One region of the Pseudarthrobacter sp. KH_020_B genome, then DNA from elsewhere that is predicted to be linked to it. Evidence: predicted binding sites of a transcription regulator. Region 1 holds the regulator's gene; the other holds the start of a gene.

Evidence for each region. Region 1 encodes LexA, which represses DNA repair genes until DNA is damaged. Its sites were predicted from a motif close to TCGAACANNTGTTCGA; they were not measured.
Region 2: AC3IT0_RS10570 (HNH endonuclease signature motif containing protein) is a predicted target of LexA. The motif match lies at 2,533-2,548, and genes of this name have one in related genera.

Annotation. Positions count from the first base shown of each region.
Region 1 is NZ_CM174506.1:1,631,783-1,638,986, forward strand. It holds gene AC3IT0_RS07670 (ATP-dependent DNA helicase) at 1-738, shown strand, start outside; gene lexA (transcriptional repressor LexA) at 787-1,533, opposite strand; gene AC3IT0_RS07680 (LysM peptidoglycan-binding domain-containing protein) at 1,883-2,323, shown strand; gene AC3IT0_RS07685 (histidinol-phosphate transaminase) at 2,402-3,520, shown strand; gene hisB (imidazoleglycerol-phosphate dehydratase HisB) at 3,603-4,229, shown strand; gene hisH (imidazole glycerol phosphate synthase subunit HisH) at 4,226-4,957, shown strand; gene AC3IT0_RS07700 (hypothetical protein) at 4,958-5,116, shown strand; gene priA (bifunctional 1-(5-phosphoribosyl)-5-((5-phosphoribosylamino)methylideneamino)imidazole-4-carboxamide isomerase/phosphoribosylanthranilate isomerase PriA) at 5,175-5,921, shown strand; gene AC3IT0_RS07710 (SseB family protein) at 5,931-6,827, shown strand; gene AC3IT0_RS07715 (MFS transporter) at 6,884-7,204, shown strand, end outside.
Region 2 is NZ_CM174506.1:2,300,313-2,307,516, reverse strand. It holds gene AC3IT0_RS10580 (elongation factor G-like protein EF-G2) at 1-1,647, opposite strand, end outside; gene AC3IT0_RS10575 (hypothetical protein) at 1,810-2,391, shown strand; gene AC3IT0_RS10570 (HNH endonuclease signature motif containing protein) at 2,613-4,208, shown strand; gene AC3IT0_RS10565 (5'-3' exonuclease) at 4,271-5,212, opposite strand; gene AC3IT0_RS10560 (alpha/beta fold hydrolase) at 5,593-6,408, shown strand; gene AC3IT0_RS10555 (histidine phosphatase family protein) at 6,472-7,056, shown strand; gene AC3IT0_RS10550 (putative quinol monooxygenase) at 7,062-7,204, opposite strand, start outside.

The sequences.
Region 1 (7,204 bases):
ACCCTGGCCATCGGCTCGGCCTTTGAACCGGCCGCCGGCGGCTTGGGGCTTGTGGGTGAGGGCGCACCGAGCTGGACCGGGATCGACGTGGGATCGCCCTTTGACTATCCCAAGCAGGGGATCCTCTACGTCGCGGGGCACCTTCCCAAGCCTGGCCGCGGGGCGTCGCCGGAGGCCCTCGACGAACTTGAGGCGCTGATCCGGGCGTCCGGCGGCGGCGCCCTGTGCCTCTTTTCGTCACGCCGTGCCGCGGAGGAGGCCGCCGAGGCAATGCGCCCCCGGCTCGGCCTCAGCATTCTGTGCCAGGGCGATTCCACCATGACGGCCCTCGTGAAGCAGTTCGCGGACGAACCGGATACCTGCCTGTTCGGCACCATGTCACTGTGGCAGGGTGTTGATGTTCCGGGTGGATCATGCCGGCTGGTGGTGATCGACCGCATCCCGTTCCCACGGCCGGATGATCCGCTGATGACCGCACGGTCACGCGCGGTTGCCCAGGCCGGCGGAAACGGCTTTATGGCGGTTTCGGCAACGCACGCGGCCATCCGCCTGGCCCAGGGCGCGGGCAGGCTGATCCGTTCCACCGGAGACAAAGGCGTGGTGGCCGTGCTTGATTCCCGGCTTGCCACCGAGCGCTACGCCGGATTCCTCCGCGCCGCGCTGCCACCGTTTTGGCCCACCACGGACCGGAAGACGGCGTTCGCCGCCCTGGAAAGGCTTTCCGGGAAGGGCGTCTGAGGGGGCGCAGGTCGTAGCGGGCCCTTGTTCTAGACGGACCTTTGTGTCCTAGAGGGACCGCAGGACCGAGACGACCTTGCCCATGATCGTGGCGTGATCGCCCAGAATGGGCTCGTACTGGGTGTTCTGCGGCAACAGCCACGTATGGCCATCGCGTTGACGGAAGGTCTTCACCGTGGCTTCGTCGTCCAGCAGGGCCGCGACAATATCCCCGTTGGCGGCATCGGACTGCCGCCGGACCACTACCCAGTCACCGTCGCAGATGGCGGCGTCCACCATGGAGTCGCCGGCCACGCGCAGCATAAACAGCTCACCCTGGCCCACGAGCTGCCGGGGCAGGGGCATCACGTCTTCCACCACCTGATCGGCAAGGATGGGTCCGCCGGCCGCGATCCGGCCCACCAGCGGCACCATGGCGGTGTCCATGGCAGAGGGAAGTTCGGTGACCGTTCCGCCGATGCCGTGCAGGACTGCGGGCTTGGTTGTCCCGTTGGACTTGGTGGACCCGCCGTCCAGCGTCAGCGGCATCAGGACTTCCATGGCGCGCGGACGCTTGGGGTCCCGGCGGAGGTATCCCAGCTTCTCCAGCTGCGAGAGCTGGTGGGTCACGCTGGACAAACTCGCCAGGCCCACGGTGTCGCCGATTTCACGCATGGACGGCGGATAGCCGTTGTCATTCACCGAGCGCTGGATCGTTTCGAGGATCTTCTTTTGGCGGGCGGTGAGCCCCTTGGGGGTCCGTTGGGGCTGGCGGCGCTGCGGTGTCGCCTTGCCCTCGGCGGCTGGTGCTGCCATGTTCGCCAATGCCTTTCGGTTGCCCGGATCCGCTCCGGCCGCTGGTGCCTGGAACGCCCCGGGGCTGGTGTCGGAGTTGATTGTCAGACCCTGCTGATCAACTACAGAGGTGGTTGTTCTTTGATCCAAACGTAGGCCAGCCGCAGGGCTTTTTCAAACATTTGTTCTAGCGAGTCTCGACAATATTCGTTGATAAGTGCTAAAAATGAAGAAGCAAAGTTCGAACATGTGTTCTACTCGTTGCTTGCGGATTCGAATACTCGAATTTATGGACGGCCCAGGCCAGCACCGGCAAGTGGACGCGGAGGGCGCACCGGGCAGCACAGTATGGTCCAGGAGGGCTCATTTCATGTCAGCTATATCTGCTTCGCAGGACTCGCGTCCGCAGCTTATGTCCGTGCAGGATCTCACCTCGCGGCAATGGTCCGCACGTGTCTCGACGCCGGCTTCGGCGCCCAGGCAGCGCACGGAATCGTTGAAGCCGCTGCGCCTGACCCGCAGGGGCCGGATTGTCCTCATCGGCATCCCGCTGATGATCCTTGCCGCCATCCTGCTTTCGCTGGCAGGTTTCCTCAACGCCCCGGCAAAGGCTGCTGATTCGGCGGCCGACCTGTCGCTGACGCCAACGGTCACGGTCACGGTGCAGGCCGGACAGTCACTCTGGGCTATCGCCGGTGCCGTGGCGCCCGAGCGTGATCCCCGTGATGTCATCGCGGATATTGCCCAGTTGAACAACCTTTCCGCCGGGGGCGTTGTCCCCGGACAGCAGCTCTTCGTCCCCACCAAGTAATGAGCCTGCAGGCTCGGGAGCGTGCCGCCGCAGGCCGTCACATTTTCAGGCCGTCTGCTTCGGACCTAAACTGTTCAGGTGAATGACCAGCTAGAGCGTCTGAACAGACTTCCCCTCCGGAGCAACCTCCGCGGACTGACCCCGTACGGTGCCCCGCAGCTGGATGTGCCCATCCTGCTGAACGTCAACGAGAACACCCATGGCGTGCCTGCGGACGTTCGGGCCGCGATCAGCGTGGCCGTGACGGAAGCCGCTGCAGGCCTCAACCGCTACCCGGACCGTGAGTTCACCGAGCTCCGGGAAGCGCTGGCTGAATATCTCGGCCACGGTCTTGATGCCACCAACATCTGGGCGGCCAACGGGTCCAACGAGGTTCTCCAGCAGATTCTCCAGGCGTTCGGCGGACCCGGGCGCACGGCCCTGGGATTCCCGCCCACGTACTCCATGTATCCGCTCCTGGCCAGCGGCACGGACACCGGGTACATCGTCGGGCAGCGGGCCGATGATTACGGGCTCAGTGCCGAATCGGCCGCGTTGCAGGTGAAGGAGCTTCAGCCCAACATCGTTTTCCTCTGCTCGCCGAACAACCCCACCGGCACGGGCCTGGGCCTGGACGTTGTGGAGGCCGTGTACTCGGCCGGCGAGGCCAGCCAGACCATCGTCATCGTTGACGAGGCCTACCATGAGTTCGCCCACGACGGAACGCCCAGCGCCCTGACGTTGCTGCCCGGGCGGGAGCGCCTCATTGTGTCCCGCACCATGAGCAAGGCGTTCGCCCTCGCGGGCGCCCGCCTGGGCTACATGGCGGCCGCTCCTGAAGTCACGGACGCAATCCGCCTGGTCCGGCTGCCGTACCACCTTTCGGCCATCACCCAGGCAACAGCTCTCGCTGCCCTCCAGCACCGCACCGCACTGATGGCCGACGTCGAGGACATCAAGGAACAGCGCGACCGCATCGTGTCGGAGCTGACCCGCATGGGCCTCAAGCCCGCCGCCTCCGATTCGAACTATGTCTTCTTCGGCGGCCTCGACCGCCCGCATGAGGTCTGGCAGCAGTTGCTGGACGGCGGCGTGCTGATCCGCGACGTCGGCATCCCCGGCCACCTGCGGGTCACAGCGGGAACTGAGACGGAGACCACAGCGTTCCTGACGTCGCTGGAACGCATCCTGGCCAGCCAGGCCAAGCTGCCCGCCTAAACTTGAAGTATCGGTGCCGCCGCGCGGCGGCACATCTCCTTCGCTGACGCATCACCGACTTCGCTTATAAGGACATATGACCATGAGTTCCACCGGATCGAACGCTGCCGAGTCCCGGACCGCACGCATGGAGCGTGCCACCAGTGAATCGTCAGTGCTCGTGGAGATCAACCTCGACGGCACGGGCGTCTCGGACATCGACACGTCTGTCCCGTTCTACGACCACATGCTGACAGCGCTGTGCAAGCACTCGCTCATTGACATGACGGTCAAGGCCACCGGTGACACCCACATTGACGTCCACCATACGGTGGAGGACGTCGCCATCACGTTCGGCGAAGTGCTGCGCACCGCCCTGGGCAACAAAGCAGGCATCCGCAGGTTCGGCGAGGCCACGGTGCCCCTCGACGAAGCACTGGCACACGCCGTCGTCGACGTCTCCGGCCGCCCCTACCTGGTGCACGGCGGCGAGCCTGCCGGGCAGGAGTACCACCTCATCGGAGGCCACTTCACCGGGTCGCTGACCCGCCACGTTTTTGAGGCCATCACGCTTCACGCAGGCATCTGCCTCCACATGAACGTCATAGCGGGCCGCGACCCGCACCACATCGTGGAAGCGCAGTTCAAGGCTTTCGCCCGCGCCCTGCGCGCTGCAGTCGAACCCGATCCCCGCGTGGAGGGAATCCCCTCCACGAAGGGTGCCCTGTGAGCGGCCAAATCCTCCGGGACGGTGCCGTCATCGATCCGGCCGCCAGCAAAAAGCCAGCATCGCCCGAGGGCAAGCCCACGGTCACTGTCCTGGATTACGGTTCCGGAAACGTCCGTTCCGCCGTTCGCGCCCTGGAGCGGGCAGGAGCCGAGGTCATCCTCAGCTCCAAGCCCGAGGACGTGCTGAACGCCGACGGCCTGGTGGTACCCGGCGTCGGCGCGTTCGAGACTGTTATGCGCGAGCTCAAGGCCGTGGACGGCATCCGGCTGATCGGCAGGCGCGTGGCCGGGGGCAGGCCGGTCCTGGCAATCTGCGTGGGCCTGCAGGTCCTGTTCGAGGCCGGGGTTGAGCACGGGACAGAAGCCGAAGGCATGGGGGAGTGGCCGGGCAAGGTGGAACTCCTTCCCGCCGAGGTGGTGCCGCACATGGGCTGGAACACCGTGGACGTTCCGGAAGGATCCAAGCTCTTTGCCGGCGTCGCGGACCAGCGCTTCTACTTCGTCCACTCCTATGGTGTCCAGGAATGGGACTTCGACGTCATCCAGCCGCGGATGGCCGCGCCGCTGGTGACCTGGTCAGAACACGGCGCCCGCTTTATCGCCGCAGTGGAGAATGGGCCGCTCTGCGCCACCCAGTTCCACCCCGAAAAATCCGGAGACGCCGGTGCACGGCTGCTGCGCAACTGGGTAGACGGCCTTCGCAAGCCGGCCGCCACGGACGCCGCCTAGATGTGGTCGATTGTCCTGATGGGCCTCGCCGGCGTCCTGGTGGGCGGCGCCCTGTCCTTCAGGCAGCAGCACAAGCCGCTGTGGACCCAGGTGGGCTTCTACGTCCTGGCCGCAATGTCGCTGCTGGCCGCCTACCTGCTGACGCTTCCTGGAACCTAGCCCCACGCATTGACCAGTTCCGCTTCCACGTCCAACCCAACACCCAAGAGGATTCGAGATGACCACCGCAACCGATCTGCCGGTTCTTGAACTGCTGCCCGCCGTCGACGTCGTAAACGGACAGGCCGTACGGCTGGTCCAGGGTGAGGCCGGCAGCGAGACGAGCTACGGCACTCCGCTGGAGGCGGCCCTCAACTGGCAGGAGCAGGGCGCCGAATGGGTGCACCTGGTGGACCTCGACGCCGCGTTCGGCCGTGGCTCCAACGCCGAGCTGCTCCGTGAAGTAGTGGGCCGGCTGGACATCAAAGTGGAGCTCTCCGGAGGGCTCCGGGACGACGAATCCCTCGAGGCGGCGCTGGACCTCGGCGTGGCCCGCGTCAACCTCGGCACGGCGGCGCTGGAAAACCCCGAGTGGACCCGCAGTGCAATCGACCGCTTCGGCGACAGGATCGCCGTCGGCCTCGACGTCCGCGGAACCACGCTGGCAGGCCGCGGCTGGACCAAAGAAGGCGGCAACCTCTGGGAGGTCCTGGCCCGGCTCGAAGAGGCCGGCTGCTCCCGGTACGTCGTTACGGACGTCACGAAAGACGGCACGCTGAAGGGTCCCAACGTTGAACTCCTGCGCCAGATGGTGGAGAAGACCGGCAAGCCGGTAGTCGCCTCCGGCGGTATCTCCAGCCTGGACGACTTGAAAGTGCTGCGCTCCCTGGTGCCGCTGGGTGTGGAGGGTGCGATCGTGGGCAAGGCGCTGTACGCCGGTGCCTTCACGCTCCCCGAAGCCCTCGACGTCGCCGGACGCCGCTAGGCAGTTTCCGTGGACAGCACGCACAACGCCGACCCGGCAGCGGAATCGCCGCCGCCGCGCCACCTGCCCGGGCACATTGCCGCGGCACTGGCCGGCGCGGGTGGCCGTACTGACTCGGCCGGCCAGCCCTGGGAAGGCCGGAGCCTTGCCGGGGACGACGGCAAGATCCACAACTTCGAGGACGACGACGGAACGGCCGACGCCGGCTACCTCGCCGCCGTCGCGGCCCTGGTTGATGGCAACGGCGACGAAGCGGCAGTGGTCGCTTCGCTGGCCACCGCCCGCGTGTTTATCCCGATCATCGCGCAGCTTGGCGAGGAAGCAGCCGGCGTCGACGGCCTGGCCGCGGACAAGCAGGCGGACATGGCGCTGGTCACCCTGAAGGCTGCCGACGGCCGGACGGCCATGCCGGCCTTCACCTCTGCGGATGCCTTGGCGGCCTGGCATCCCGAAGCCCGGCCCGTGGCAGTGTACGCTGCCCGGGCTGCCCTCTCAGCCGTGGCCGAGGGGGCCGAGTTGCTGGTGCTCGATCCGGGCTCGGAGGTCACGTTTGTGGTCCGGCGGCCCGCAGTCTGGGCGCTGGCCCAACAACGGGACTGGATCCCTTCCTACACTGATGCAGCGGTGGCAGCCGAGATGGCTAAGGCAACAGCCGCCTTCCCCGCGGTACGCCAGCTTGCCCTCCTCCCGGGCTCCGGCGTCGCCGCCCTCACCGGTACGGGTGCCACGCTCTCCGGGGGCGGTGCCGGGCCGGAACTTCAGGTGCTGCTCCACTTGGAGGATGGGTTGGACGCTCCGGCAGTCCAGGACCTGGTGTCCGGGCTCCAGCAGACATGGTCCCGGAATGTATTGTTTGGAGAGCGTGTTGACTCGATCGAAATCAAGTTGCGGCGCGCAGCACAATAGCTGACGGTTGGTGCGGAGATCTCCGGGCTGCCGCGGGCAGACCCAAAGGATTTTCCGTGAACTTCGCTCTTTACCGGGAGCTGCTAGCCCACCGGCCCATCCGGCGGCTGCTGCTGGTCGGCATGATCGCCCGCATCCCCCACTCGGCCGCAGGCATGCTGCTGACCCTGCATATCGTCCTGACCCTGGACCAGGGCTACGCAGCGGCCGGTGCCGCAGCGGCTGTTATGACCATCGGCATTGCAGTTGGCGCACCATGGCGCGGCCGGCGCGTGGACACTGTCGGCCTGCGCAGGGCGCTGATTCCGTCAGTGGTGTCAGAGGCCCTCATCTGGTCCATAGTGCCGCACGTGTCCTACCAGTGGCTGCTTCCGCTG
Region 2 (7,204 bases), 670 kb from region 1:
CACGTCGATGTCGCAGACGGCGTACTGCCCGTGGCCGCCGGACTGTTTGACGTGCCGGCCGTGGCCCGTTGCCGGGGCGGCGAACGTTTCCCGCAGCGGCGTCACCACGTCAATGGTGTGAAGCTTCACGCCCTGGTCGCGCAGCCTGTCCAGCACCACCTCGGCATGGGCCTCCCCCATGCACCAGAGGATCAGCTGGTGTGTTTCCGCGTTCCGCTCCACACGCAGCGTGGGATCGCCGGCGGCCACCTTGGCCAGGCTCCGGGCCAGCGCATCCTCGTCACTGCGCGAGTCCGCCTCCACTGCCACCGGCATCAGCGGTTCCGGCATCTCCCAGGTGGCCAGCAGCAGCGGCTGGTCCTTGGCCGAAATGGTGTCCCCGGTTTCGGCGCTTCCCAGCTTCGCCACCGCACAGATGTCACCGGCCACACAGTGCGCGACAGGGCGCAGGTTGGGGCCCAGCGGAGAATACAGGTGCGTGACGCGCTCGTCCGTGTCATGGTCCTGATGGCCGCGGTCGGCGAGCCCGTGCCCGCCGACGTGGACTGGAGTGTCAGCACGCAGCGTGCCGGAAAAGACCCGCGTCAGGCAGACCCTGCCAAGGAACGGATCAATGGTGGTGCGGACCACCTCAGCAGCCAGCGGCCCGTCCGGGTCACAGGCCAAGGCGGACGCCGGCGCGCCCGCCAGGTCAGTCACCTCCGGGAGGGCGCCCTCCACCGGCGACGGGAAGCCCCGGGTCAGGACTTCCAACAGTTCCGCCGTACCAAGCCCGGTGACCGCCGAGGTCGGCACCACCGGGAAAAAGGAACCGCGGGCGACGGCGGTTTCCAGGTCCGCGATCAGGACATCGGTATCGATGTCCTCACCACCCAGATAGCGGTCCATCAGGGTCTCGTCCTCGCTCTCCGCGATGATCCCTTCGATGAGCCGGCCCCGGGCGGCCTCCGACGCCGCGCGCTCGCCGGGGTCAGCGTCCCGGGAACCGGCGTCCGCGTTCCCGGCGGAGTAGTCAGAAACCGTGCCTGTCAGCAATCCCAGCAGCCCGCTGGTTTCGCCGCCGGCACGGACCGGGACGTACAACGGCAGCACCGCGTCGCCGAACGCCTGCTGGCAGGCGGCCAGGACGCCGTCGTAATCTGCCCGGAGGTGGTCAACGCGGGAGATGACCACAGCCCGCGGCATCCCCAGGCCTTCGCATTCGCCCCAGAGCGCCGTAGTGGTGGCGTCGATGCCGTCAACGGCGGAGACAACAAAGAGGGCGGCGTCCGCAGCCCGGAGCCCCGCCCGAAGTTCGCCGATAAAGTCCGGATAGCCCGGAGTGTCCAGCAGGTTCACCTTGATCCCGTCGACAAGCAGCGGAACCAGGGACAGCGTGACCGACCGTTGCTGCCGCACTGCCGAGGGGTCGGAATCGCTGACGGTGGTGCCCTCTGCGATGGAGCCTTTGCGTGAAATCATGCCGTGGGCGGCCAGCAATGCTTCGATCAGCAGGGTCTTCCCGGCGCCCGAATGCCCCACGAGCGCCACGTTGCGCACCTGTTCCGGATCTGTTGCCGCGATGCCGTGCGGAGCATCAGCCCGGCGCACCTCCGGCCCTCCCCGCCCCGGTGTCCGCGCTACGTCCTTTGCGGCTTTCACTGACATGGGAACCTCCTGGCGTCTTTGCCATGCACCGGGCCGAATCGTGTTCTCTGATTCGACACCCTGGCGGGCGCAAGGGCAAGAGCAACCACCGGGTCGGGGCGGCCGCAGCGGAGGATAATGGCAGCCAGAGCCCAAGAGTCCGTGCCACTGTGAAGGGGTCCAATGCAGCCGGTTCCGCGCATCACAGTGGAGGTTCCCGTCCTCATGGTTGGTGCGGGCCCGTCCGATTACGAGGCGCTGGGCAGCTATGTCAACGCCCTCCGCCGGCCGCAGGGGCTGCACCTGACACTGTTGCATGTCGGCATCCTGGCGGATTTTGCGCAGGACGTCGCGGACTGGACCAAGGGGATCACCCCGGCCGGTGAGGCCGTCCGGCAAACAACGGGCTGGTTGCAGGGTCTGCCCGTACTGGACGGGTTTGCGGCAACGTCGCAACAACTGATCGTGCTGGGAGGAGGAGGCATCTCCGGGCTCGAAGTGGACGTGCCCGATCGCGTGCACGACTACCAGGTGTCCCTGGTGCAGGGCCTGCATGATCTCCTGGACCGGCTCCTCGTGGACAATGTGGACGATTTCATCCTCAGCTCACCGGCGCTGGGCTACCGCTTTCCGCACTGGGTGCCCCATGTCGCCGTCGGCCGTCCACTGTCGCGGGAACGCGCGCCGCGGACGATTGCCCCGCTGACCGTCGTTTTTGGTCCGTCGCGGATCAGGAACGGCCGGTCCCTCACGGCAGCAGACTGAGCAGCCGGCGTGTCATTCCACTTTGAAAGTTGCCGGTACGCAGCACGGAGGACGACGGCGGGACCCACCGCCGTCGTCCGCTCCGCTGTGCATGCGGCCGCCCTGCGCGAACGGACAGTTCCGGCCCGCCCGGCCGGCGGGCCGAAAAACTTTTCAAAAGGTTTTCTCGGACCAGGCCGGACGGGTCCTTAAATGTCGTACCCCCTCATGATGATGGATCTATGGAACGCATCACAGCAGGTGAAGCAGTAGGGGCCCTTGAGGCTTCTGTCGCCGCGCTTGTTGTTCATATGCGCCGCGCCGCACCGGCTTTGGGCTCCACAGGTGCCGATCCTCTCCGGGACCAGGCGGATGCATGCCTCGACGGGCTCGAAGAAGCGGGAAGGGTGGAAGCCATGCTGGCAGCTGTGAAGGTGCACCTTACCGCCGCGTTCGCAGACAAGTCCATGAAAATGGCCGCCCCCGCCACGGGCCCGGGCCAGGACACCGCCCTGGAAATGAGTGTGGTGTCGGAACTCGCCTGTGTGCTGACCGTCAGCGAACCCGCTGCCGGGGACTTGCTGGCCCAGGCCCACGAACTGACTACTACCCTGCCCCTGACGCTCGCCGCGTTACAGGGTGGGAGCATTTCGTGGCAGCACGCCCGGGTTATGGTCGACGAAACAGCCAACCTCAACCCCGCTGACGCCGCCGCGCTGGAGGCGCACTTCCTTGACCCTAATGCGGAGAACGCGGCCTGTCGCTGCGCGGCCGGGGAAATGATCCCGTCCCGGTTCCGGCACAAAGCCCGGACCTGGCGCGAACGCCACCACCCGGACAGCATCGAAAAACGCCACACCCGCAGCGCCGCCGACCGGCGCCTCGAGCTCGCCCCGGACCGGGACGGCATGGCCTGGCTGAGTGCCTACCTCCCTGCGGATCAGGCCGCCGGGATCTGGGACCGCACCACCGCTGCAGCCCGCGCCCTCCAAGGCCCCACCGAGGGCCGGACCCTCACCCAACTCCGCGCCGATGTGGCCGCCCTGTGGCTCCTGGGCGGCACCGCCGAGCACGTGCCCTCACCCACCGCCCAGGTCCTGGTGACCGTGCCTGTATTCGCCCTTATGGGCCTCACCGACGAACCCGCCATGCTCGACGGATACGGACCCATCCCGGCGTCGATGGCCCGCCAACTTGTTGCCGAAGGGGCGTCCTCGTTCCACCGCGTCCTGACCGACCCCCGCGACGGGGCACCGCTGGAGATCGGACGGACCAGCTACCGGATCCCTGCCGCGATGCGCCAATGGCTGAGACTGCGGGACGGGAAATGCCCGTTCCCTGGCTGCAGCAACCAGTCCCTCGACAACGAAGCCGACCACCTGCTCTCCTGGGCGGACGGCGGCACCACCGGCATATCGAACCTCGGTTCGCCTTGCCCCAAGCACCACAGGCTGAAACACACCACAACCTGGACACCCACGGGGGCAGCAACCAACAACCCACCCGGCTGGACTTCACCGTCAGGCCGCCACTACCAAAGCGAACATCAGGACTGGGAACCACCCCACTGGCCACCCCAGATACTGGACGAGCTATGCCACCAGGAACCAGGCTCCGCACTGCCCAACGACGCCCCGCCCGACGAAGTCCCGCGTGACGGAACGGTGTCTAACGATGCCATGCTTGACGGCGCGCTGCCCGATTTTCTGCCCCCTGCAGACCGGTCGCCGGATCCCGCCTGGCTGCGGCAAGCCCTCGACGAACCGGGACCCTGCCTGTCAGTAGCTGACTTTCTCTGGCTATCAGAGCAGCCGTCCCCCAACCGTGCGGCACACTGACACCCACAGGCAGCGTCAGTGAGGCCGCTCCCGGACAGCACGGTCGGTGCGTATGCAGCAATTTAACGTTCGTGCCGGTCAAACGCGTCCAGCAGCCGTTTGACAGAGCCGCCCAGGTTCCATTCGACGGCGAGGCGCTCCAGCTCGGCGCGCGATTCGCCGTCGATGGGGTGCAGCTGGGCTCCCGCTTCCTCGAGGGTGGGAAGCTTGAGGTCACGCACAATTTTCACAACCGTTGGCGCGACCGTGAGGTAGTCGGCGGCCGCGGCCAGCTTCGAGCGAATGGACGCGGATACTCCGCCGCCCCCGTCAGCGGCTGCAGCGAGCAAGTTCTCCAGTGTGCCGTACTCGCCCAGGAGCGACGCAGCGGTCTTCTCGCCGATGCCGGCCACGCCTGGCAGCCCGTCGGAGGCGTCGCCGCGAAGGGTCGCGTAGTCGGCATATTGTTCGGGCAGCACGCGGTACTTCCCGACGACGACGGCGTCGGTCACGACTTCGAGGTTCCTCATGCCCCGCGCAGTGTAGATCACCCTCACCTGACGGTCGTCATTGACGGTCTGGAAAAGATCACGGTCGCCGGTGACCACATCGACGGGGAGGTCCGCGTGGCTGGCATAGGTACCGACGACGTCGTCGGCCTCGTGTTCAGCAGCGCCCACGATAGCGATGCCGGCCAGCTCGAGGACGCGGCGGATCATCGGAAGCTGCGCTTCGAGCGCGTCCGGGACCACCTCGACGTCGGGGGCATCCGACACCAGTTCGGCGACCCGGTGCGACTTGTACGTAGGGATCAGGTCCACACGCCACTGCGGACGCCAATCGTCGTCCCAGCAGGCAACCAGATGGGTTGCCCCGTAGTCAGTGGTGAGGCGGGCAATCATGTCCAGGAGGCCGCGCACGGCGTTCACCGGTGTTCCGTCAGCGCGGCGGAGGGTGTCCGGCAGGCCGTAAAAGGCGCGAAAGTACAGGGACGCGGTGTCGAGCAGCATCAAACGGTGTGGCATACCTGATCCTGACACGGAAGCAGCCGCTGGGCTAACAGGACTTCCGCTGTCCGGCGCGGATAGGCATGCCCACAAACGCTCCGGCGGGGTTAGGATGCCTCTAACGGTTCAAGCAGCGGGACCAAACCAACCTTGTCTGGGAGGTTCGACCTTGTCTCATGATGCCCCTGTTGCCCCGTCGCCCCGCACGCGTGTGAAACGGGCCAATGTTCAGCCAGCCTCAACGCGTCATGACGACCACGCTGGCCGGGACCGCCCCGCTGCGCCGGCCGATCGAACGGCCGCCCCTAACCGGTACGGCTTCAATCCGGAGCACTGGCCGGACTCATGAGCCCGGGCGCTGTCCTTTGCGGTGAGCGCAAGAATTAGAGGCTGACGGCATGCCCCGACTCAGTGTCAACGGCGTGGATCTCTTCTACGAAGAGCAAGGCCAAGGGACACCAATACTGTGCCTGCACGGAACGCCAAGTTCTGCGGTGATGTGGGCGGACGCCGCAAGCGAACTCGCCCGGCACGGCCGCTGCATCATCTATGACCGCAGGGGTTTCCACCGCAGCGCCCCGCCGCTGCCGTTCGTGGCCTTGGATTTGGTGGATCACGTCGACGACGCGGCGGGCGTCCTGGCGGCGCTCCATGCCGGGCCTGCTATCGTGATCGGCCGCAGCACAGGTGGCCTGATCGCCGTCGAACTTGCCCGCCGTTTCCCGGACAAGGTCAAAGCTCTGGTCCTCCTGGAACCGGCGTTGTTCACCATCGATCCGGTTGCAGACGCCTGGGCTCGCAGCCTGCGCCGCCGGGTGCTTGAGCGCTCGGAGGGTCGGCCCGGGCTTGCTGCGGAGAGCGTGATCCGGGAGGCCCTTGGTGATGCGACGTGGGAGTCGCTTCCAGCGGAGCTCAAGCAGATGTTTGCCGGCACCAGCCACGCCGTCCTCGCGGAAATCAATGGCCATGGCATGGATCTCAGCGACGACGCTCTGGAACTGACCGAGGACCAACTTGCCGGGATCCGCCGGCCAACCCTGATCGTTTCCGCCGAGGACTCCATCGAAGCGTGCCGGTTGGTGAACGCACGGTTGTCGGGCGCGTTGCCCTTTACGCATGAAGTCCTGGTCCCGGGCGGACACCTCATAGATCCAGCTCATGCGGCTGTCCTGGCCTTCATCGACCGCAACGCCGGACCGAACGCCTGGGCCTAGCAGGGATTCCTTTGCTCCTGACGGCTGCGGGACCGAGCCCGCAATCAGGGCAGAATAGACAGCATGACCCTAACGACCTTCGCCCTCATCCGCCATGGCCAGACAGACTGGAATGCCCAGCGCCGGCTGCAGGGAGCCACTGATATCCCGCTGAACGACGTCGGCCGCGGCCAAGCGCGCGACGCCGTTAAGGTCCTGTCAGGTTACGAGTGGGATGCGATCGTGTCCTCGCCACTGAGCCGGGCCGCGGAAACGGCGAACCTGATTGCGGACGGGCTGGGGCTTGGCGTGACCCGGCACATTCCGGAACTGACCGAGCGCAGCTTCGGACCGGCTGAGGGCCTGCAGGCCGGCGCAGAACTGGAGGCCCTGCGCATCCCCGGTGGTTACCGAGGCGCGGAAAGCGAGGACGAGGCAGCGTCCCGTGGGTTGGGGGCACTGGAAGCACTGGCCGATGAATTCCGTGGCCGCCGCGTCCTAGTAGTTGCCCACGGCACGCTCCTCCGTATGAGCCTCGGCCGTGCGATCGGCCGCACGCTGCACAGCATCGACAACGCCGTACTGAACCTGGCCCACCACCATGCCGTTGATGGCTGGGAGCTCGAATACTTCAACGGCGAGCGCGTCGTGGCGGCAGCCCAGGGCTGATCAGCTTAGGCGTCCGCGGTGACCTCGAAGGTTTGGATGGTCCTGCGCTCGAGCCGCGGGATAATCTGCGCAGCCCCGATCCGCTCGATATGCTCATATTCGCGGTGGGCGGCAAAACCGGCAGCATCCGTGTAGCGCTCCAGGATCA